One region of the Kaistia sp. SLG-1 genome, then DNA from elsewhere that is predicted to be linked to it. Evidence: predicted binding sites of a transcription regulator. Region 1 holds the regulator's gene; the other holds the start of a gene.
The links. Region 1 encodes LexA, which represses DNA repair genes until DNA is damaged. Its sites were predicted from a motif close to TGTTCNNNNTGTGTTCNG; they were not measured.
Positions count from the first base shown of each region.

Region 2: a site for LexA is predicted at 2,378-2,395, ahead of parE (DNA topoisomerase IV subunit B). Genes of this name have one in related genera too.

Region 1 is NZ_AP048544.1:3,048,484-3,064,380, reverse strand. It holds gene rseP (RIP metalloprotease RseP) at 1-638, shown strand, start outside; gene bamA (outer membrane protein assembly factor BamA) at 866-3,169, shown strand; gene lpxD (UDP-3-O-(3-hydroxymyristoyl)glucosamine N-acyltransferase) at 3,240-4,304, shown strand; gene fabZ (3-hydroxyacyl-ACP dehydratase FabZ) at 4,309-4,776, shown strand; gene lpxA (acyl-ACP--UDP-N-acetylglucosamine O-acyltransferase) at 4,787-5,605, shown strand; gene AC6HZP_RS13850 (LpxI family protein) at 5,616-6,488, shown strand; gene lpxB (lipid-A-disaccharide synthase) at 6,485-7,669, shown strand; gene gltA (citrate synthase) at 7,939-9,231, opposite strand; gene gltX (glutamate--tRNA ligase) at 9,446-10,939, opposite strand; gene AC6HZP_RS13830 (ComEC/Rec2 family competence protein) at 11,070-13,922, shown strand; gene lexA (transcriptional repressor LexA) at 13,916-14,620, opposite strand; gene AC6HZP_RS13820 (SDR family NAD(P)-dependent oxidoreductase) at 14,847-15,599, opposite strand; gene AC6HZP_RS13815 (SDR family NAD(P)-dependent oxidoreductase) at 15,680-15,897, opposite strand, start outside.
Region 2 is NZ_AP048544.1:2,477,438-2,482,608, forward strand. It holds gene AC6HZP_RS11125 (hypothetical protein) at 1-136, opposite strand, end outside; gene parE (DNA topoisomerase IV subunit B) at 240-2,285, opposite strand; gene AC6HZP_RS11135 (tetratricopeptide repeat protein) at 2,837-3,658, shown strand; gene AC6HZP_RS11140 (OmpA family protein) at 3,938-5,171, shown strand, end outside.

The DNA.
Region 1 (15,897 bases):
ATCTCGTGCTGTCGATCGACGGCTCGCCGATCTCCTCCTTCAACGACCTGCAGCGCATCGTCAGCGCCAGCGCTGACGAAAAGCTCACTATCGTCGTCGAGCGCGACGGCGGCGAGGTGACGCTCGAGGCGACGCCGCAGCGTCGCGAGATCACCGACCGCTTCGGCAACGTCCACAAGATCGGCCAGCTCGGCCTGTCGCGCAGCGCCGCCGCCGCGGATGTGAAGCTCGAGCGCTACTCGCTGCCGCAGGCCGTCTGGCTCGGCGCGCAGGAGACGTGGTTCATCGTCGACCGCACCTTCGACTATATCGGCGGCATCTTCACCGGCCGCGAATCGACGGAAGAGCTGGGCGGGCCGATTCGGGTCGCTCAGGTTTCGGGGCAGGTCGCGACGCTCGGCGTCGTGGCGCTGATCAACCTTGCGGCGATTCTTTCCGTCTCGATCGGCCTTCTGAACCTGTTCCCGGTGCCGATGCTCGATGGCGGGCACCTGCTTTTCTATCTGTTCGAGATCGTCCGCGGTAAACCGCTTAGCCCCAAGGCCCAGGACATCGGATTCCGCATCGGCCTGGCGGCCGTGCTGATGCTGATGCTCTTCACAACCTGGAACGATATCATCCACTTGAGCTCTTTGTGACCGAGCGTGGCCGCTTGGCAACGGACGGTTAAATTCCTCTGTGTCAGACTGGTGCTCGGCTTGCGAATGGGTCAGGCGCATGCCACAAAGCTGCAGTCGATCGGTCCGGTTAGCGAATCCTGTACGGGGGGTTCGGACTGGGAAGTCAGAATAGAACAGGGCGTTTGAACCCAATGAATTCCATCAAGACTTTCACGCGGGGAGCCGCTCGTGCCGCGGTAATGACTGTGGCCGTGCCGGTAATCGCCGCGCAGATGTCCGTCATTGGGGCAAGCTCGGCCCATGCCGACGTCGTGCGTAACATCGTCGTCCAGGGTAACACCCGCGTCGATCCCGAGACCGTCCGCAACTATCTGTCGATCCAGCCGGGCCGGAACTTCGGCCCCGCCGAGATCAACGAATCCGTCAAGGCGCTCTACGCGACCGGGCTGTTCTCGGACGTGAAGATCACGCGGCAGGGCAATTCGCTCGTCGTCAGCGTCAAGGAAAACAACATCGTCGGCACCGTCCGCTTCGAGGGCAACAAGAAGCTCAAGAAGGACATGCTGCAGCCGATCATCGAGACGAAGTCTCGCGGCGTGCTGACGCAGGAAAAGCTTGATGGCGACGTCGAGCGCATCAAGGAAGCCTATCGCCGCAACGGCCGTTCCGAGGCTGGCGTCTCGGTCACGACGACGCCGCGCGACAACGGCCGCATCGACGTTACCTTCAAGATCGACGAAGGCTCGCGCACCGGCATTTCGAGCATCAATTTCGTCGGCAACAAGCACTTCTCCAGCGGTCGCCTGCGCGACGTGATGACGACCAAGCGGACGAACATCACCAGCTGGCTGTCCAAGCGCGATCTGTTCGACGAGTCGCGCTTCGAGGCCGACCAGGAGCTGATCCGCCGTCTCTACATGCGCAACGGCTTCGCCGATTTCCGCATCGTCTCGGCCGAGGCCAATTTCAATGAGGCCACCAACCGCTACGATCTGGTCATCACGGTCGACGAGGGTCCGCGCTACCGCTTCGGCACCGTCAACGTCGATTCGTCGATCCCCGAGGTCGATGCCGCCAATCTGAAGGGCCTGGTCCGCACCCGCGAGGGGCGCGTGTTCAACTCGACCCTGATCGAGCGCACGACCGAGGATCTCAGCACGGCAATCGCGCGCAAGGGCTATTCCTTCGCGCAGGTTCGTCCGCGCGGCGATCGCAACTACGAGAACCGCACGATCGACGTCACCTATCTGGTCGACGAAGGTCCGCGCCTCTATGTCGAGCGCATCAACGTTCGCGGCAACACCCGCACGCGTGACTACGTCATCCGTCGCGAGTTCGACCTGTCCGAAGGCGATGCGTTCAACCGCGTCATCGTCGACAAGGCCGAGCGTCGCCTGAAGAATCTCGGCTACTTCAAGACGGTCTCGGTGACGACCCAGCCGGGCAGCGCGCCCGACAAGGTCGTGATCGACGTCAACGTCGAAGACCAGTCGACCGGTTCGTTCCAGATCGGCGGCGGCTACACCACCGATCAGGGCGGTGGCTTCATCGCCCAGGTGTCGATGACCGAGAAGAACTTCCTCGGCCGCGGCCAGTATCTGAAGGTTTCGGTTGGCGGTGGCGTCGACGATCGTACGGCGAACGTCTCTTTCACCGAGCCGTACTTCCTCGGCCGCCGCATGTCGCTCGGCTTCGACGTGTTCTACAACCAGTCGAAGGAAACCGACTTCCGCGCCTACAACATGGACACCTATGGCGGCACCATCCGCCTGGGCCTGCCCATCACCGACGACTTCAACGTCCAGTTCAACTACAAGCTGGTTCAGCGCGACGTGAAGTCGTACGGCAGCCAGTACGCAGCGGACTTCGAGCCGAACAGCAACCTGCTCGAGACGCTCTATCCGCTCGGAACGTGGGTCAACTCGTCGGTCGGTTACCAGCTGACCTATTCGACGATCGACAACATCAACGATCCGCGCGACGGCACCTTCGTCCGCTTCTCGCAGGACTTCGCGGGTGTCGGCGGCGACGGCCAGTTCGTCCGCAGCTCGATCGATGCGCGCTACTACAAGGAACTGTGGCCGGATTCGAACATCGTCGGCTTCCTGAAGGGCGGCGCCGGCAACGTCACCGGCTTCGGCGGCAAGGACGTCGCGGTTCTCGACAACTTCTACCGTGGCGGCGAGACGATCCGCGGCTTCCAGTCGCTCGGCTATGGTGGTCGCGTGCAGGGTAACGCCAGCGATTACGCGGTCGGCGGCAAGAACTACTGGAACGTCACGGCGGAAGCGCAGTTCCCGCTGCCGGCCTTCCCGGAAGAGTTCGGCCTGCGCGGCGCGGTCTTCGCCGATGCCGGCTCGCTCTGGGGTCAGGACGATCTCAACGGCCTCAACGTGCAGGACAGCTCGCTCGTCCGTTCGTCGGTCGGTGCGTCGATCATCTGGAACTCGCCGTTCGGTCTGCTCCGCGCGGACTTCGCCGAGGCGCTTACCAAGGCGGACTGGGACAAGACCCAGGTGTTCCGCTTCAGCGCTGGCACGCAGTTCTGATAGCCTCTATAGAGAGTTGCAAGGCCGCCGGGTGAGCCGGCGGCCTTTTCTGTTTGTGGACCTTCACGGCATGGCTGATCCCGTCTTTTTCGCGCCGTCAGGGCCGATGACCCTCGACGATATCGTTGCCCTGACCGGGGCGCGGATCGCCAACGGCATCGATGGATCCCGCATCATCCGCGGCGTGGCGCCGCTGGATCAGGCGCGCGCCGCCGATCTGACCTTCATCGACAATCCGCGCTATCTGCCCTTGCTCGCCGACACCCACGCGGCGGCGTGCTTCTGTTCGCCGAAGCAGGTGGCCTCCGTCCCGGCCGGCGTCGCCGCGCTCGAGGCGGCCAAGCCTTACGAGGCCTATGTCGCGGTGCAGACGAAGCTCTATCCGACCGCGCTGCGGCCGGCGCTCGTCTATGGCGCGGGCATCGCGTCGGGTGCGCATGTGCATGAGACGGCTCGGCTCGAGGCCGGCGTCACGGTCGAGCCCGGCGCCGTCGTCGGCGCGGGCGCGGAGATTGGCTCCGGCACCATCATCGGACCGGGCGCCGTCATCGGCGCCGGCGTCCGAATCGGTCGGGACAGTTCGATCGCCGCCGGAGCGACCGTCACCAACGCCTTGATCGGAAACAGGGTTATCCTGCATCCGGGCGTGCGCGTCGGCCAGGACGGCTTCGGCTATCTGATGGGACCGAAGGGCCATGCCAAGGTGCCGCAGATCGGCCGAGTCGTCATCCAGGACGATGTCGAGATCGGCGCCAACACGACGGTCGACCGCGGCGCCAACCGCGACACGGTGATCGGCGAGGGCACCAAGATCGACAATCAGGTTCAGGTCGGACACAACGTCGTCATCGGCCGGCACTGCGTCATCGTCTCGATGGTCGCGCTCGCCGGCAGCGTCACGCTCGGCGATTTCGTCGTGCTCGGCGGCCAGGTCGGCGTCAACGGCCATGTGACGATCGGTTCCGGCGCCCAGGTCGCCGCGACCTCGAGCGTCAAGGACGACCTCGCTCCCGGCGGCCGCTATGGCGGCACCCCGGCGCGAGGCATCAAGGAATGGTTCCGCGAGGAGGTGGCCTTGCGCCGCCTCGCCCAGCGCGAAGCCAGGACAGGACACAAGGATACCCAGGGGGACTGAGCCCATGACCGTGACCGAAGAGACGAAAGAGCTCGGATCGGCTGATATCCAGAAGATCCTGGAGCTGTTGCCGCATCGCTATCCGTTCCTGATGGTCGATCGCATCGTCGACATCGACCGCGACGAGAGCGCCAGGGGACTGAAGAACGTCTCCTTCAATGAGCCGCATTTTCAGGGTCACTTCCCCGGCCATCCGGTGATGCCGGGCGTGCTGATCCTCGAGGGCATGGCGCAGACGGCCGGTGCGATCTGCATCGCCAACGCCGCCAAGGACGGCCCGCCGCGCGTCGTCTACCTGATGACGATTGACGGCGCGAAGTTCCGCAGGCCGGTGGTGCCGGGCGACGTGCTCGAATATCACGTCCGCAAGACGCGTTCGCGCGGTGCCGTCTGGAAATTCCAGTGCGAAGGCATCGTCGCCGGGGCCAAGGTCGCAGAGGCTGAGATCAGCGCCATGCTGATCGATCAGTGAACGGAGCTTCATGAGCAACATTCATCCCACTGCCGTCATCGAGGACGGCGCCCGTCTCGGCGCCGATGTCCGTGTCGGTGCATTTTCGCTGATCGGCCGGGACGTGGTTCTCGGCGACGGCGTCGTGGTCCAGAACCACGTGTCGATCACCGCCCGCACGACGGTGGGCGAGGGGACGACCATTCACCCCTTCGCCTCGATCGGCGGAAACCCGCAATCCGTCCACTACAAGGGCGAGCCGGGGCTGGTGACGATCGGCAAGAACTGCGTCATCCGCGAGAACGTCACGATCAGCATCGGCTCGGTCGGCGAGCGGCGCGAGACCAGGATCGGCGATCGCTGCTTCCTGATGACGGGCGTGCACATCGCGCATGACTGCTCGCTCGGCAACGACGTCATCATGGCGAACTGCGCCACGCTCGGCGGCCATGTCGAGATCGGCAACAACGTGTTCCTCGGCGGCCTCTGCGCGCTGCATCAGTTCGTGCGCGTCGGCGACCAGGCGATCATCGGCGGTCTCTGCCCGATCTGGCACGACGTGATCCCGTTCGGCGCCGTGCGCGAGGGCGCCGAAGGCCTCGGCGGCCTGAACATCATCGGCCTGAAGCGTCGCGGTTTCGACCGGCCGCAGATCCAGCGCCTGCGCGCCGCCTATCGCGACCTGTTCTTTGGACCCGGCCAGCTCGCCGAGCGCATCGAGACGGTCGCCGATCGCTACCAGGACGACGCCAACGTCATGCATGTCGTGAGCTTCATCCGCCAGCGCGGCAAGCGCCGCCTGACGGTGCCGCGCATCGTGGCGGCCGAACATCACGACGCGGACGCGTGAGAGGCCGGCCGTGACGGAAGCGGCCGTCCCATCCCCGAGCGAGCCCGATTTGGGCACGCTCGGCATCATCTGTGGCGGCGGCGCCTTTCCGATCGTCGTCGCCGAGGCCGCGCTCAAGGCCGGCCGCAAGGTCTTCCTGCTGCCGATCTACGGCTTCGCGGAAGCCGAGGCCGTCGAGCGCTATCCGCATGAGTGGATCCATATCGGCGCCTTCGGCAAGCTGTCCGGCGTGTTGCGCCGCAACGGCTGCCGCCAGGTCGTCTTCGTCGGCACCGTTCTCAGGCCGCGCATTTCCAGGCTTCGCGTCGACTGGGGTTCGCTGAAGCTGCTGCCGCGCGTGCTCGGCATGTTCCGGGGCGGCGACGATCATCTCCTCACTTCCGTCGGCCGGATTTTCGAGGAGCACGGCTTCGAGCTGGTCGGCGCGCATCAGATCGCGCCTGACATTCTCGTGCCGCCCGGCGTGCTCGGCGCGCACCAGCCGCGGGAAGAGGACATCGACGCGGCGCATTTCGGCCAGGAGGTCGTGCGCGCGCTCGGGCCCTTCGATATCGGCCAGGGCGTCGTCGTCGGCGGAAGGCGGATTCTCGCGGTCGAGGCGGCCGAGGGCACGGATCTGATGCTGGAGCGCTGCCGCGATCTGCGCGCCAATGGCCGCATCAAGCTCGGCCACAAGTCCGGCGTCCTGGTGAAGGCGCCGAAACCCGGACAGGATCGCAGGCTCGACCTGCCGTCGATCGGTCCCCGGACGATCGAGCTCGCCGCCGAGGCGGGGCTTGCCGGCGTCGCCGTCGAGGCCGGTGGGGTCATCGCCGCCAATATCGAGGATATCGTGCGCATCGCCGACGAGACGGGTCTCTTCATCGTCGGGCTCGATCGATGAGCCTGCCCGCCGTTCGACCGCTCGACGTCTTCCTCATCGCGGGCGAGGAGTCAGGCGACATCCTCGGCGCCGGGCTGATGCGCTCGCTGGATGGCCAATGGAGCGGCGCGCTGTCGTTCCGCGGCGTCGGCGGCCATCGTATGATCGACGAGGGCCTCCGCAGCCTCTATCCGATGGACGACCTGACGGCGATGGGTTTTGGCGCGGTGATCGCCAAGCTGCCGACGATCCTGAAGCGCATGCGGCAGACGGTGGAGGCGATCGTCGCCAATCCGCCTGACATTCTCGTGCTGGTCGACGCGCAGGATTTCAACCGCCGCGTGGCGGGCCGCGTGCGCAAGCGGCTGCCGAACCTGCCGATCGTGAAATATGTCGCGCCGACGGTCTGGGCCTGGCGGCCGGGCAGGGCGCGCAAGATGTACGGCACGATCGATCATGTGCTGGCGCTGCTGCCCTTCGAGCCGGAGGTGATGCGCCGCCTCGGCGGGCCGGCGACGACCTATGTCGGGCATCCGCTCCTGAGCGAAATCCCGGAACTGCAGCCGAGCGCTGCCGATCTCGCGGTTAGAGACGGCGCGCGGCCGACCGTTCTGGTGCTTCCCGGCAGCCGGCGCATGGAGCTCTCGCGCCTCTCCGGCCCGTTCGGCGCCGCGCTCGGCCTGCTGCGGCAGCGCGGGCAGGCATTCGACCTGGTGCTGCCGACCTTGCCGCGCCTCGAGGCCATGGTGCGCGAGGCGACGCGCGACTGGCCGGTTCAGCCGGTGATCGTCACCGGCGAGGACGCGAAGCTCGCCGCCTTCCGCCAAGCGCGGGTGGCGCTCGCGGCGTCCGGCACGGTGACGCTGGAGCTGGCGCTCGCCGGCGTGCCGCTCGTCGCCGGCTACCGGGTCTCGGATTGGGAGGCACAACTTGCCAAGCGCTTCATCGTCGGGCGCTTCGCCACGCTGCCGAACATCATCCTCGATGGCCTCTATGTGCCGGAGCTGATCCAGCATGACTGCACGCCGGAGATGCTCGCCGAGGCGCTGGCGCCGCTGATCGCCAACGGTCCGGCGCGCCAGGCCCAGCTCGACGGCTTCGCCCGCCTCGACGCGCTGATGAGCACGGGCGGCGTCCGCCCCTCCGAACGCGCCGCCGCGACGGTGCTGGCGGTCCTGGCGCAGGCTCGCGCCGCCGGCTGAGGGTCGGGGGGCGCCCCGTGTGGTGCGCCCCGACGTTTCATTCTCGCACTCCGTCTCCCATGCCATCCTCGCCGTCATCCCGGGCTTGACCCGGGATCCATTCAGCCGAGTTGGCTCTCGTACGAAACTCCCGATTCCGCGGCTGTATGGATCCCCGCCTTCGCGGGGATGACGGTGGAGCGTGCGACCGATCGCGCAGCTAAACGAGCGCGGTCGAAAAACAAAAAGGGCGCCCGAGGGCGCCCTTTTGCATTTTCTGGCCGAAGCGCTCAGTGGCGCTTCGAGACCGGGACGTAGTCGCGGGCCGGGGCGCCGGTGTAGAGCTGGCGCGGACGGCCGATGCGCTGGCTCGGATCCTCGACCATTTCCTTCCACTGCGCGATCCAGCCGACGGTGCGGGCGAGCGCGAACAGCACGGTGAACATGGTCGTCGGGAAGCCGAGCGCCTTCAGCGTGATGCCGGAGTAGAAGTCGATGTTCGGGTAGAGCTTCTTCTCGACGAAATACTCGTCGTGCAGTGCGATGCGCTCCAGCTCCAGCGCCACTTCGAGGATCGGATCATCGGTGATGCCGAGCTCGCCGAGCACCTCATGGCAGGTCTTCTGCATGATCTTGGCGCGCGGGTCGTAGTTCTTGTAGACGCGGTGGCCGAAGCCCATCAGGCGGAACGGATCGTTCTTGTCCTTGGCGCGGGCAATGTATTCCGGGATGCGATCGACGGAGCCGATCTCCTGCAGCATGTTGAGCGCCGCTTCGTTGGCGCCGCCATGCGCCGGGCCCCAGAGGCAGGCGATGCCGGCCGCGATGCAGGCGAACGGGTTGGCGCCCGACGAGCCGGCGAGGCGGACCGTCGAGGTCGAGGCGTTCTGCTCGTGGTCGGCGTGCAGGATGAAGATGCGGTCCATCGCGCGGGCGAGGATCGGGTTCACCTTGTACTCTTCCGCCGGCACGGCGAAGCACATGCGCAGGAAGTTCGACGCGTAGTCGAGCGAGTTCAGCGGGTAAACGAAGGGCTGGCCGACATGGTATTTGTAGGCCATGGCCGCGATCGTCGGCATCTTGGCGATCAGGCGGAGCGACGCCACCATGCGCTGATGCGGATCCGAGATGTCGGTCGAGTCGTGGTAGAAGGCGGAAAGCGCGCCGACGACGCCGACCATGACGGACATCGGATGCGCGTCGCGGCGGAAGCCGGTGAAGAAGCGCGACATCTGCTCGTGGACCATCGTGTGATAGGTCACGCGCTGATCGAAATCGGCCTTCTGGGCGGCGGTCGGAAGCTCGCCGTAGAGCAGGAGATAGCAGGTCTCGAGGAAGTCGCCGTTCTCGGCGAGCTGCTCGATCGGATAGCCGCGATAGAGCAGGACGCCCTTGTCGCCGTCGATGAAGGTGATCTTGCTGTCGCAGGCGCCGGTGGACGTGAAGCCGGGGTCATAGGTGAAGCGACCGGTCTTGGCGTAGAGCGCACCGATGTCGATGACGTCGGGCCCCAGCGTGCCTTGCTTAACGCCGAAATCCCAGGTGTCGTCGCCGATCGTAAGTGTCGCCTTGGTTTCGCTCATGAAACCTACCCCCTTGCGGAAATGTGTGTTCGGGCGGGTGCTGGCGCGTCGGTCGCCGGAATGGCGAGGGGCGCGTTACCAGAGGAATTTACGGTCCTCTGGGTATCCGATTTATTGCATCGCGGCAAGCGGCCGGAGCGGGAGCTATTATAAGGTTCTGGTATCAATAAAAGCGCCGCGGCGGAGTGGTGCAAAACCGCCGCGGCGCTTGATTTTATCGGGCCTGGTCGGCGATGCGGCCGAGGCTCTCCTCGCGGCCGAGAACGATCAGCACGTCGAAGATACCCGGCGAAGTGGCGCGGCCGGTCAGGGCTGCACGCAGGGGTTGGGCGATCTTGCCGAGCTTCAGCTCGCGCGACTCGGCAAAGGCCTTGACCGCCTCTTCCGTCGCCTCGACGGTCCATTCCGCAACGGTCTCCAGCACCGCGTGCACGTCCTTCAGGAGCGCGCGCGCCGCGTCGTCGAGAATGGTCGAGGCCTTCTCGTCGAGGAGCAGTGGGCGCTGCACCATGAAGAAATTGGCGCCGTCCTTCAGCTCGACCAGCGTCTTGGCGCGGTCCTTGAGGCCCGGAAGCGCCATGCGGAGCTGCTCGGTCTTCTCCGGTGTCAACTGCACGGCCATGCCCTCGCCACCCGGCAGATAGGGCAGGGTGTCGATGAAGATCTTCAGCAGCGTCTCGTCGTCCGTCGCGCGCATGTAGTGGCCGTTCAGATTCTCCAGCTTGGCGAAATCGAAGCGGGAGGCGGAGCGGCCGACATCGACGATGTCGAACCACTCGATCATCTGCTCGAGCGACATGATCTCGTCGTCGCCATGCGCCCAGCCCAAACGGACCAGATAGTTGCGCATCGCCTCGGGCAGGTAGCCCATGGCGCGATAGGCATCGACGCCGAGCGCGCCGTGGCGCTTCGAAAGCTTGGCGCCGTCCGAGCCGTGGATGAGCGGGATATGCGCCATGACAGGCACTTCCCAGCCCATCGCCTGGTAGATCACCATCTGCCGCGCGGCATTGGTCAGGTGGTCGTCGCCGCGGATGACGTTGGTGACGCCCATGTCGTGGTCGTCGACGACGACGGAAAGCATGTAGGTCGGGTTGCCGTCGGAGCGCAGCAGCACGAGGTCGTCGAGATCCTTGTTCGGGATCACGACGCGGCCCTGGACCTGATCCTCGATCACGGTCTCGCCGTCGAGCGGCGTCTTGATGCGGATGGCGGGCTTGACGCCGGCCGGCGCCTCGGACGGGTCGCGGTCGCGCCAGGTGCCGTCATAGCGCGGGGCGCGGCCCTCGGCGCGCGCCTTCTCGCGCATCGCGTCGAGCTCGGCGGGCGTGCAGTAGCAGCGATAGGCCTTGCCGGCGGCGAGCAGTTCCTCGACCACTTCGCGATGGCGCGGCGCGCGGGCGAACTGGAACACCGTCTCGCCCTCCCAGTCGAGGCCGAGCCACTTCAGGCCGTCGAGGATCGCGTCGATCGCCGCGTCGGTCGAGCGCTCGCGATCGGTGTCCTCGATGCGGAGCAGCATCTTGCCGCCCGTGTGTTTCGCATAGAGCCAGTTGAACAGGGCCGTGCGCCCGCCGCCGATGTGGAGGAAGCCGGTTGGAGAGGGGGCGAAACGGGTGACAACTGGTTTGGACATGAGGGGTTCCAGATGTGCGGGAAGCCGCAAGGGGCATGGATTCTCGCCACTCGGCGAACTGCGGTGGGTCATGTAGCATAGCGGGGCGCTCGGGCGAAAGGCGGGGGCCATGGCCGAAAGCGATCCGCACCCAATTGAAGGCGTCCGCGACCCGCCGGCGCCGGATCTCGCGCGCCGGTGGCAGGCGCCGGCGGACGCTCGCTTGGCCGCACGCCTTGCCGACCGCCTCGACCTTCTCCGCCTCGGCACCGGCGCGTGGCTGGAGCGCGAGATCGAGGCGGGGCGCGGCTTTCTCTGGCTTCCGGTCGCCTTCGGCGTCGGCTCGCTTCTCTATTTCGCGCTTCCCTCCGAGCCCTCGGCGGTGGCGCTCTCGCTGCTGGCGCTCGTCCTCTGGGGCATGGCATGGGCCGGGCGCCGCCGGGCCGGCCTGGTACGGCTCACGCTGCTCCTCGCCATGGTGGCGACCGGGGCGACCGCGAGCAAGCTGCGCACCGACGCGCTCGCGACGCGGGTGCTGGAGCGGCAGGTGACCGGCACGGTCACCGGCTGGGTCGAGGCGCGCAAGGCCCGGCGCGGCGGCTATCGGCTGACGATCCTCGTCGCCGGCCTGGACGCGCGACGGATCACGACCATCCCGCAACGCGTCACCGTGACGGTGCGCGGCCGCGACGTGCCGAAGGTGGGCGAGGGGATCTCGGCGCTCGCCCGGCTCCGCCCCGCCTCCGGTCCGGTCCTGCCGGGCGGCTATGATTTCGCCCGCGATTCCTTCTATCGCGGCGTCGGCGCGACGGGGTTTGCCTATGGCAAGGTGAAGCGGGTCGATCTCGGCCCGGCGCCGCTGTCGATCCGGCTGCGCGCGCCGCTGGAGGACATCCGCGAGGCGATCCGCGCCCGCATCGACGCGTCGCTGATCGGCGAGAGCCGCTACGTCGCCACGGCGCTGATCATCGGCGATGCCGGCGGGCTTTCGGAAAAGACGGAGGACGAGCTGCGCCTGTCGGGGCTCGCTCACATCCTTTCCGTCTCCGGCCTGCACATGGCGCTCGTCTCCGGCGCGATCTATTGGGCCGTCCGGGCAGGGCTCGCTTTGGTGCCGGCGCTGGCGCTCCGGCGGCCGATCAAGAAATGGGCTGCCATCGCCGCGCTCCTTCTCAGCGGCTTCTACCTGCTGATCTCCGGTCTCGATGTCGCGGCGCAGCGCTCCTTCGTCATGACCTCGATCGCCTTCCTCGCCATCCTGGCCGACCGGCGGGCGATCTCGATGCGCAACGTCGCGCTCGCCGGGCTGGTCGTGCTCGCCGTGACGCCGGAGAGCATCCTTTCGGCCAGCTTCCAGATGTCGTTCGCCGCCACCGTGGCGCTCGTCGCCGGCTTCGAGCTCATGGCCGAGCGGCATCGGCGGCGCCTGGCGACGAACGCAACGCTGCCGCGAGGCCGCGCCGCGCTCCTCTCGCGGCGACTGCTGCTATTCGGCGGCGGCATGGTGGTGACCTCGCTCCTCGGCGGGCTCGGGACGACGCCCTTCGCGCTCTATCACTTCCAGCGCATGGCGCCGCTCTCGATCCTCGCCAATGTCGCGGCGATGCCGCTGACCGATTTCCTCGTCATGCCGGCGGCGCTGATCGCCGTGCTCCTCATGCCGTTCGGGCTGGAAGCGCCGCCGCTCGCCATCGTCGGCTGGGGCATCGACGGCATGCTCGTCGTCGCCGCCAAGGTCAGCGAATGGTCCGGGCAATCGGGCGGCGCCGCCATGCCGAGCGCCACGGCCCTTCTCATCTTCATCGCCGGCTTCGCCTGGCTGGCGCTCTGGCGCGAGCGCTGGCGGCTCGCCGGGCTGGCGCCGATGGTCCTCGGCGCCGCCCTGGCGCTCTATCCGGCGCGGCCAGGCCTGCTCGTCAGCGCCGACGGCCGCCAGATCGCGCTGCGCGGCGAGGACGGCCGCCATTCGATCGTCGCCCGCAAGCAGGACCGCTTCGTCACCGATATCTGGCTGCGCTCGGACGGCGATCCGCGCGACGCGGCGCTTCCCGGCGTCGTGCAGGCCGGCGGATGCGACGCCTCCGGCTGCGTCGGCCGGCTGCCGGATGGCGGCCTGGTGGCGCTGGCGCTCGACCGCTCCGCGTTTGAAGAGGATTGCCGCCGCGCGGTGCTGATCGTCAGCCCGCTCGCAGTGCCGGCAAGCTGCGGCCTGCACACGGCCGTCCTCGACCGGCATGCGCTCCGCCGCGCCGGCTCGATCGCCCTGATCCAGCGCGAGGGGATTTTAGCCGATTCGATGGAGGGGCTGGCCGATCCGGCCGCCCCGGCGGAGCCGGCCAAGGCTACCGCCCCGAACGGCCCGACCGCCCCGGACGAGCCAATCGCGTCGAATGCTCCGATCGCCCCAGCTGACGGATACCTTCCCGCCGATCCGCGCACGTCCAATACGGCGGCGGCCTCCGTGACCGCCGAGGCGGTCATCCCCGGCGGCGGGACGGCTCTGCCGCCAGCTCGGGACGATGAAACGGAGAGCCGCGCCGCCGACGCGACGGATGTCGGGGATCTTGCCGCTGCCGAGGCGTCTGGAACCGAAGCCGGAGCCGCGCCGGGCACGCTGCCTCCCGACCGGCAAAGGTCAGTCATTGCGTTGGGGCGCGTTGATCACGAGGCTTTGGCGAGTGCAGGCGAGGGGGCTTCCCGGCTTGGAGCGGCGGAACCCGTCCCTGTCCTGTCCGCGCCGGCCCAAACCGAATTGTCCAATGTCCCCCAGGCCGCTCCGCCGGAGCGCTATGCACGAGAGCGCCTGGCTCGAGAGCGCACTGCCGAAGCGCGCGATCCCGAGCGGCGCTCTGCCGACCAGGGCGATGCCAAAGAGAACGCTTTCCAGGAGCGCGATGCCGAAATCGAGCGCAGTGCCGAGGATGAAGACATCCTCCCGCCGACAAACGTCGAGACGCAATCCGAAGCCGGACTGCGTCCGATCCAGCTTGCCGACCGCTTCGAGGTCCTGACCGCCTATGCCCCGGTGCGCCGGCCGTGGATGCCGCGCTACGAGCCGGGGCCGGACGATCAGTAGGTGCGGAGCAAGCCGACCAGCTTGCCCTGAATGCGGACCCGGTCGGGTCCGAAGATGCGCGTCTCATAGGCCGGGTTGGCGGCTTCGAGCGCGATCGACGCGCCCTTGCGGCGGAGCCGCTTCAGCGTCGCCTCTTCCTCGTCGACCAGCGCGACGACGATGTCGCCGGAATCGGCATTGTCGCTCTTGCGGATGAGCACGGTGTCGCCGTCGAGGATGCCGGCCTCGATCATCGAATCGCCGCGCACTTCGAGCGCGAAATGCTCGCCGGCGCGCAGCATTTCCGGCGGAACGGAGATCGAATGGCTCTGCGTCTGGATGGCCGAGATCGGCACGCCGGCGGCGATGCGGCCCATCACCGGGATAATGACGGGCTGTGCGAGATCCGGCATTTCTTCGACCGGGCGGACCCGGCCGAGGCTGCCCTCGATCACGCTCGGCGAGAAGGCCTGCTTCTTCGGCCGCGCCAGGGTCGGCGTCATCGTCTCGGGGAGGCGGACGACCTCCAGCGCGCGGGCCCGGTTGGGCAGGCGGCGGATGAAGCCACGTTCCTCCAGCGCCTTGATCAGGCGATGGATGCCGGACTTGGAGCGCAGGTCGAGCGCGTCCTTCATTTCATCGAAAGAGGGAGGGACGCCTGCTTCCTTCAGTCGCTCGTTGATGAACAGGAGAAGTTCATACTGCTTCCGAGTGAGCATGGTGATCTCGCGCTGCGGGCCTTGCCAAGGGGGACGACAGAATCGTCAAGGTACAAAACGCGAACAGAATAACTGTTCCCCATGCGTTCCGCAAGGCAGCGCGGCAGGAGCGCGATCGCTGGGCGGCGCTGGACGCGCGATCGCGGGACGAAGGCGGGCGATCGTCGTCCGCCTCCGGCATCGAGAACCGGGGCTCCGGTTTGAGCGTGGGCGGCCGGGATCCCGACTACATCGTCGTCCAGCCGCCGTCGCAGGGCAGGATGACGCCGTTGATGTTCGGCGAGTCGTCCGAGAGAAGCCAGAGGATGGAGTGGACGATGATGTCGGGCTCCACCGACGGCGGCGCGGTCTCAAGGATCGGGGCCGTGATCTCCTTGGCATAGTCCGAACGGAACCGCGTATCCATGCCCGTCTTGACGCCGCCCGGCGCGACGACGTTGGAGCGGATGCCCTTGGTGCCGTAGTAGAAGGCGATCGATTTCGCCAGGCCGTTCAGGCCGTGCTTCGAGCTGGTATAGGCGACGCCCGACAGCGACGAGCGGAAACTGGCCTCGGACGAGACGAAGGCGAAATTGCCTTTGCCGCGGGCGAGCATCTGCGGCAGCACCGCGCGGGCGAGCCGCATCGGCGCCGTCAGGTTCAATTCGAACACCTTGTGCCAGGTGGCGTCGTCCATCTCGGCCGGCGGCAGCCAGCCGTCAGTGATGCCGGCAATGTTCGCCACGCCGTCGATCCTGCCGTCGCTGGCGGCGGCGAGGGTGTCGATGAAGGACTGCTCGGTCAGGTCACCGACCACGGCGACGACGCTTCCGGCCGGCGCCTGTTGCGCCAGGCTTTCGAGGTTGTCGGCCGAGATGTCGGCGGCGAGGACCCGCGCGCCTTCGGCGGCGAGGCGAAGCGCCGTGGCGCGGCCGATGCCGGCGCCGGCTCCGGTCACGATGATCGTCTGGCCCGTGAACCGGCCTGCGGACTGCGTCATGGTCTGGCACTCATGCATGGTTGGAGAGGATCGGCGGCTCGCGGCCCGGACGGGAGGAGTCCGGGCCGCGACGAAGCGGATCAGAGGCGGAGCGCCGCCTTGGAGACGTCTTCCCAGGACTCCCAGGTGCGGATGCGGTCGGCGTAGATGTCTTTGACCAGCGGCAGCAGGTCGCCGAGGATCAGCCGGAGCGGCGGCTTGTCGGAATCGACGAGCTTCAGGATCGCCGGCACCGTGGCGCGGGGATCGCCGAGCTGGTCGGCGGTGAGGCGCTCGGCGAGCTCCTCGCGGACGACAT
Region 2 (5,171 bases), 580 kb from region 1:
CCCAGGTGCCGGCCGTGCGGACCTCCTGAACCGAGGTGGCGATGGCGGCGACGCTGTCGGCGATCGGATCGGCGCGCAGGGGAGCGACCGTCGCCACGGTAAGGATACAAGCCGTCAAAAGCGCGCGAACGGTCATCTCTGAACCTCCTTGAAACGGGATCCACATCGAGCGATCCCGGGGACGGGCAAAAGGTCCCTGGACGAGTTTGGCGTCGAACCGCGACAATCCCGTGTCGCGTTCAGATATCGAGCTCTTTGGCGAAGACGGCGCGCTCCTGGATGAAGCGGAAGCGCTCCTCCGGCTTGTTGCCCATCAGCTGTTCGACGACATCCTGGGTGAGCGAGATATCGCCGTCAACGATGCCGACGCGCAGCAAGGTGCGCTTGCCGGGATCCATCGTCGTCTCCTTGAGCTGGCCGGGCAGCATCTCGCCGAGGCCCTTGAAGCGGCCAATCTCGACCTTTCCCTTGCCCTTGAATTCGGTCGCCAGCAGGTCTTCCTTGTGCTGGTCGTCACGGGCGTAGAGCGTCTTGCCGCCCTGGCTGATGCGATAGAGCGGCGGCACTGCGAGATAGAGGTGCCCCTTGTCGATCAGGGACGGCATCTCGCGATAGAAGAAGGTGATCAGCAGCGAGGCGATGTGGGCGCCGTCGACGTCGGCGTCGGTCATGATGATGACCTTGTCGTAGCGCAAATCGTCGTCGCGATAGTGGGTGCGCGCGCCGACGCCCAGCGCCTGCATCAGGTCGGCCAGCTGTTGGTTCTGCGCCATCTTCTCGCGGCCGGCATTGGCGACGTTCAAGATCTTGCCGCGCAGCGGCAGGACGGCCTGGCTGGTGCGATTGCGCGCCTGCTTGGCGGAGCCGCCTGCGGAATCACCCTCGACGATGAAGATCTCGCTGCCCTGGGCCGCGCTCTGGCTGCAGTCCGCCAGCTTGCCGGGAAGGCGCAGCTTGCGCACCGCCGTCTTGCGGTTGACTTCCTTTTCCTGCCGCCGGCGCAGCCGTTCCTCGGCGCGCTCGATGACCCAGTCGAGCAGGCGCGAGGCTTCCTGCGGCGCTGCCGCCAGCCAATGGTCGAACGGATCGCCGATCGCCTTCTCGACGATGCGCGTCGCTTCCGCCGTCGACAGCTTGTCCTTGGTCTGGCCGACGAATTCCGGCTCGCGCACGAAGACCGACAGCATCGCCGCGCAGGACGTCATCACGTCCTCGGCGGTGATCGCGGCGGCGCGCTTGTTGCCGGAGAGCTCGGCATAGGCCTTGAGGCCGCGCAGCAGCGCCATGCGCAGGCCCTGCTCATGCGTGCCGCCTTCCGCGGTCGGGATCGTGTTGCAGTAAGAGCGGACATAGCCGTCGCCCGGATACCAGGCGATCGCCCATTCCGCCGCGCCGTGCCCGCTCGCCTTGTCGGTGCGGCCGGCGAAGATCTGCGACGTGATCGTCTTCTCGGCTCCGAGCTCGGCCGCCAGGAAGTCCTTCAGGCCGGCGGGGAAGTGGAAGACCGCCGACGGCGGCGTCGCGCCCTCGGGATCCAGCAGTTCCGGCGCGCAGGTCCAGCGGATCTCGACGCCGCCGAACAGATAGGCCTTCGAGCGGGTCATGGCGAACAGGCGCCAGGGCTTGAAATGGGCCTCGGCACCGAAGATCTGCGGATCCGGCTTGAAGCGGGTCTTGGTGCCGCGACGATTGTGGACCTCGCCGACCGCTTCGAGCGTCGAGGTCGGATGACCGCGCGAGAAGGTCTGGCGATAGAGCCGCTTGCCGCGCGCGACTTCGACTTCCAGCAGTTCCGACAGCGCATTGACCACGGAGACGCCGACGCCGTGCAGGCCGCCCGAGGTCTCGTAGACCTTGGAATCGAACTTTCCGCCGGAATGCAGCGTCGTCATGATGACTTCGAGCGCCGACTTGTCCTTGAACTTCGGATGCGGGTCGACCGGGATGCCGCGGCCATTGTCGGTGACCGTCACGCTGCCATCGGCCGAGAGTTCGACATCGATGAAGGTGGCGTGGCCGGCCACGGCCTCGTCCATCGAATTGTCGATCACTTCGGCGAACAGGTGATGCAGCGCCTTCTCGTCGGTGCCGCCAATATACATGCCGGGGCGACGACGCACCGGCTCGAGCCCCTCGAGGACCTCGATGTCGGCGGCGGAATAGCTGCCTTCGGCCGCGAGTGGCGCCGCCGTACGCCGCGGGGCGGCCTCTTCGCGGGGCGTCTCTGCCGGCTTCACTGCGCGCGCGGTTCCACCGGCTCCGAATAGGTCGTCGATCTCTGCCATGGTCATCCGTTGTTGTGTGGCCCGTGCAATGGCGTGATGGAGGCGGCGAATCAAGACGGAATTTTGCCACGCCTCATGCGAGGGCGCGAGTGTGTTCCTCGTTTGTTCATTCTGACGCGAGCCGCCGGCCGCTTTCCGGCGCCAGGCCGGCCGACAACCCTGACGACGTATTGCCCGGTCCCGCTACGATTCCATGTTGCGGTCCCGCAACACTGGTTTCGCATCTCGCCGCCGGGGCTACCGGCCCGCCGCAATTGCCGCCTTTCAGCCATAAAGTGAAACGACCGTCGCTTTCATCCGGGGGCGGATAGGACAAACCTTGCGTATTGTCGGCACAAAATCTTGTTGGTCTTCAGCGGTACACGGAGCTGTGATGGCGCGCGTAGTCAAACGCGCCTGCAACCGCCTCGGATTCGCCCGAAACCAGTCCCATATTTCCGGAAATCGAAATTTCCGCGACGTCGCGGAACGGAAAGAGAACTTCGCTTCGACGACCCTGATGGCCCTTTGGCCGTCGGCGGGCGCGGGCGGCAAGCATGGTATGACGTGCAATGCGATTCTATAACGCGTTCGGCGGCGTCGCCCTATTTGGCATGTCCGTCCTGGCCGGGCTCGGTGCGTGGTCGGGACAGGCGCTGGCCCTCGACGCCCGTACGCTCGACCGTAACGCGACGCCGGTGGAGGCCTTCCGCTTCGGCTTCAACGCCTACAAGCAGGGCGACAAGACGACGGCGGTCGAAGCGCTGACCTTTGCCGCCGACAAGGGACACGCGGTCGCCCAGTGGAAGCTCGGGCGGATGTATGCCGAGGGTGACGGCCTCACCAAGAACGACGTGAAGGCCTTCGAGCTGTTCAGCGAAGTCGCCGACGCCCATGCCGACGACAATCCGAACGCGCCGTCCGCGCGCTTCGTATCCAATGCGTTCGTCGCGCTCGGCTCCTACTATCGCGATGGCATCCCGAACAGCGTCCAGCCGGATTTCGGCCGCGCGCGTCAGATGTTCTCCTACGCCGCCTCCTATTTCGGCGACTCCGACGCCCAGCTCAATCTCGCCCGCATGTATTATGACGGCGAGGGCGGCGACCGGGATCCGCGCCAGGCCGCTCGCTGGGCCAAGCTGTCCGCCGACAAGGGCAATGTCGGTGCCCAGGCCCTTCTCGGGCACATGCTGTTCGAAGGCGACGGCGTCACGCGGCAGCCGGTCGTCGGCCTCATGTTCCTGACGATCGCGCGGGATCGCGCCCCGGCGACAGACGGCTGGATCCAGAAGCTGCAGGAACAGGCCTTCTCCGTTGCGACGGAGACGGAGCGACGCACCGCCCTTGCCATGGCGGATGACTGGATCGGCAAGAACCCGCCGAGCGTCCAGTAAGCGCGCGGTTCGCGCCCGACATTCGAGCAACACACGCCATCTGCATCGTCGCCCGGGCAAGCTTGCCGGGGATGACGGCTTACATGCGCTTGCGGCGCCTCGGCCAATTCGGCGAGGATCGTCCCCAGCACTCGTCAGCCGAACCGGAGCCTTCTCTGGCGCGGGCTCCGGCGTTCGGGAGGGAGGCGACATGGAAAGCAGCGCGAAGCAACGCGCCTTGTCAGCCTGGTTGTCGAGGCTGCCTGCCGATGCGCGCCGGACGCGGGGAGTACTTCGGCGATGAGCGCATGGCGCCTGTGCCTGATTCCCGGCCTCGTCATCGTGACGATCCTGACGCTTCTTGCCCTGTTCATGACGTCCGGCCGGGTCGCGCGCGACATCGGCGAGCGTGTCGACGCGCAGCTGGCCATCGACGGCCAGCCCTGGGCAACCGGCAAGGTGAGCGGTCGCTCCGTCACGGTCATGGGCACGTCGCCGACCTTGCTGGCGCAGCGCCTGGCCGTCGAATCGGCCGGCCGCGTCTGGGGCGTCGATCGGGTGGTCGACGGCAGCGGCATCATCCCGCTCCAGTCGCCCTATATCTGGTCGGCGACGCGTACCGCGAGCGGCGTCGCCATCACCGGCTACGCTCCTTCCGAAGAGGCGCGGCAGGCCGTGCTGGCATCCGTTGCCCGCGTCCTGCCCTCGGTGACGCTGGACGGCACCCTGGTTCTGGCGCGCGGCCAGCCCTCCGGCTACCTCGCTCTCGTCGATTTCGCGCTGCAGCGGCTCGCCGAGCTCGATATCGGCACGGTGACGCTGACCGGCTCCAGCCTGTCCGTCGACGGCACGGCGCGGGACGAGGCGAACTTCGCGCTGGCGGCGCAGGCCCTGTCCGGCGGCGTGCCGGCGGGTGGGCAATTGCGGAACGTCCGGGTTCTGCCGCCGCGAAGCGAGAATTTCTCCTGGGTCGCGGACTATGACGGCACCTCGGTCAAGCTCACCGGCTTCGTGCCCTCCGTCGCGGTCCGGCGGGATATCGCCGACGCGCTCGCGACGGCGTTGCCCGGAACGCCCGTGGAGGATACCACGCAGCTCGCCTCCGGCGTGCCGGACGGCTTCGCCTTCGCCGCCGTGTTCTCCGCCTACCAGCTGGCCCGCTTCAGCCAGGGGCGTATCGTCATCGACGGATCGCTGCTCTCCGTCGAGGCCAAGGCGAAGACGGTTGCCGATTACGAGATGGCGCTTGCCGAGATCGAGGCGCGTCGCAGCAAGCGGCCGGTCGGCATCGGCATCGGTACGATCGATCTGCTGCCGGCGGCCGTGGATCCCTATGTCTGGCGGGCCGACCATACCGGCGACAGCCTGGTCCTGACCGGCTATGTGCCGTCGGTGGCGGCGCATGACGAGGTCCTCGGCATGGCGGCGAAGCTCTTTCCCGAGCATTCGATCGTCGATCACGTTCGCGTCGCCGACGGCGATCCGAAGATGGACTGGATCGGCGCGCTCAAATTCGCGCTGACGCAGCTGGCGC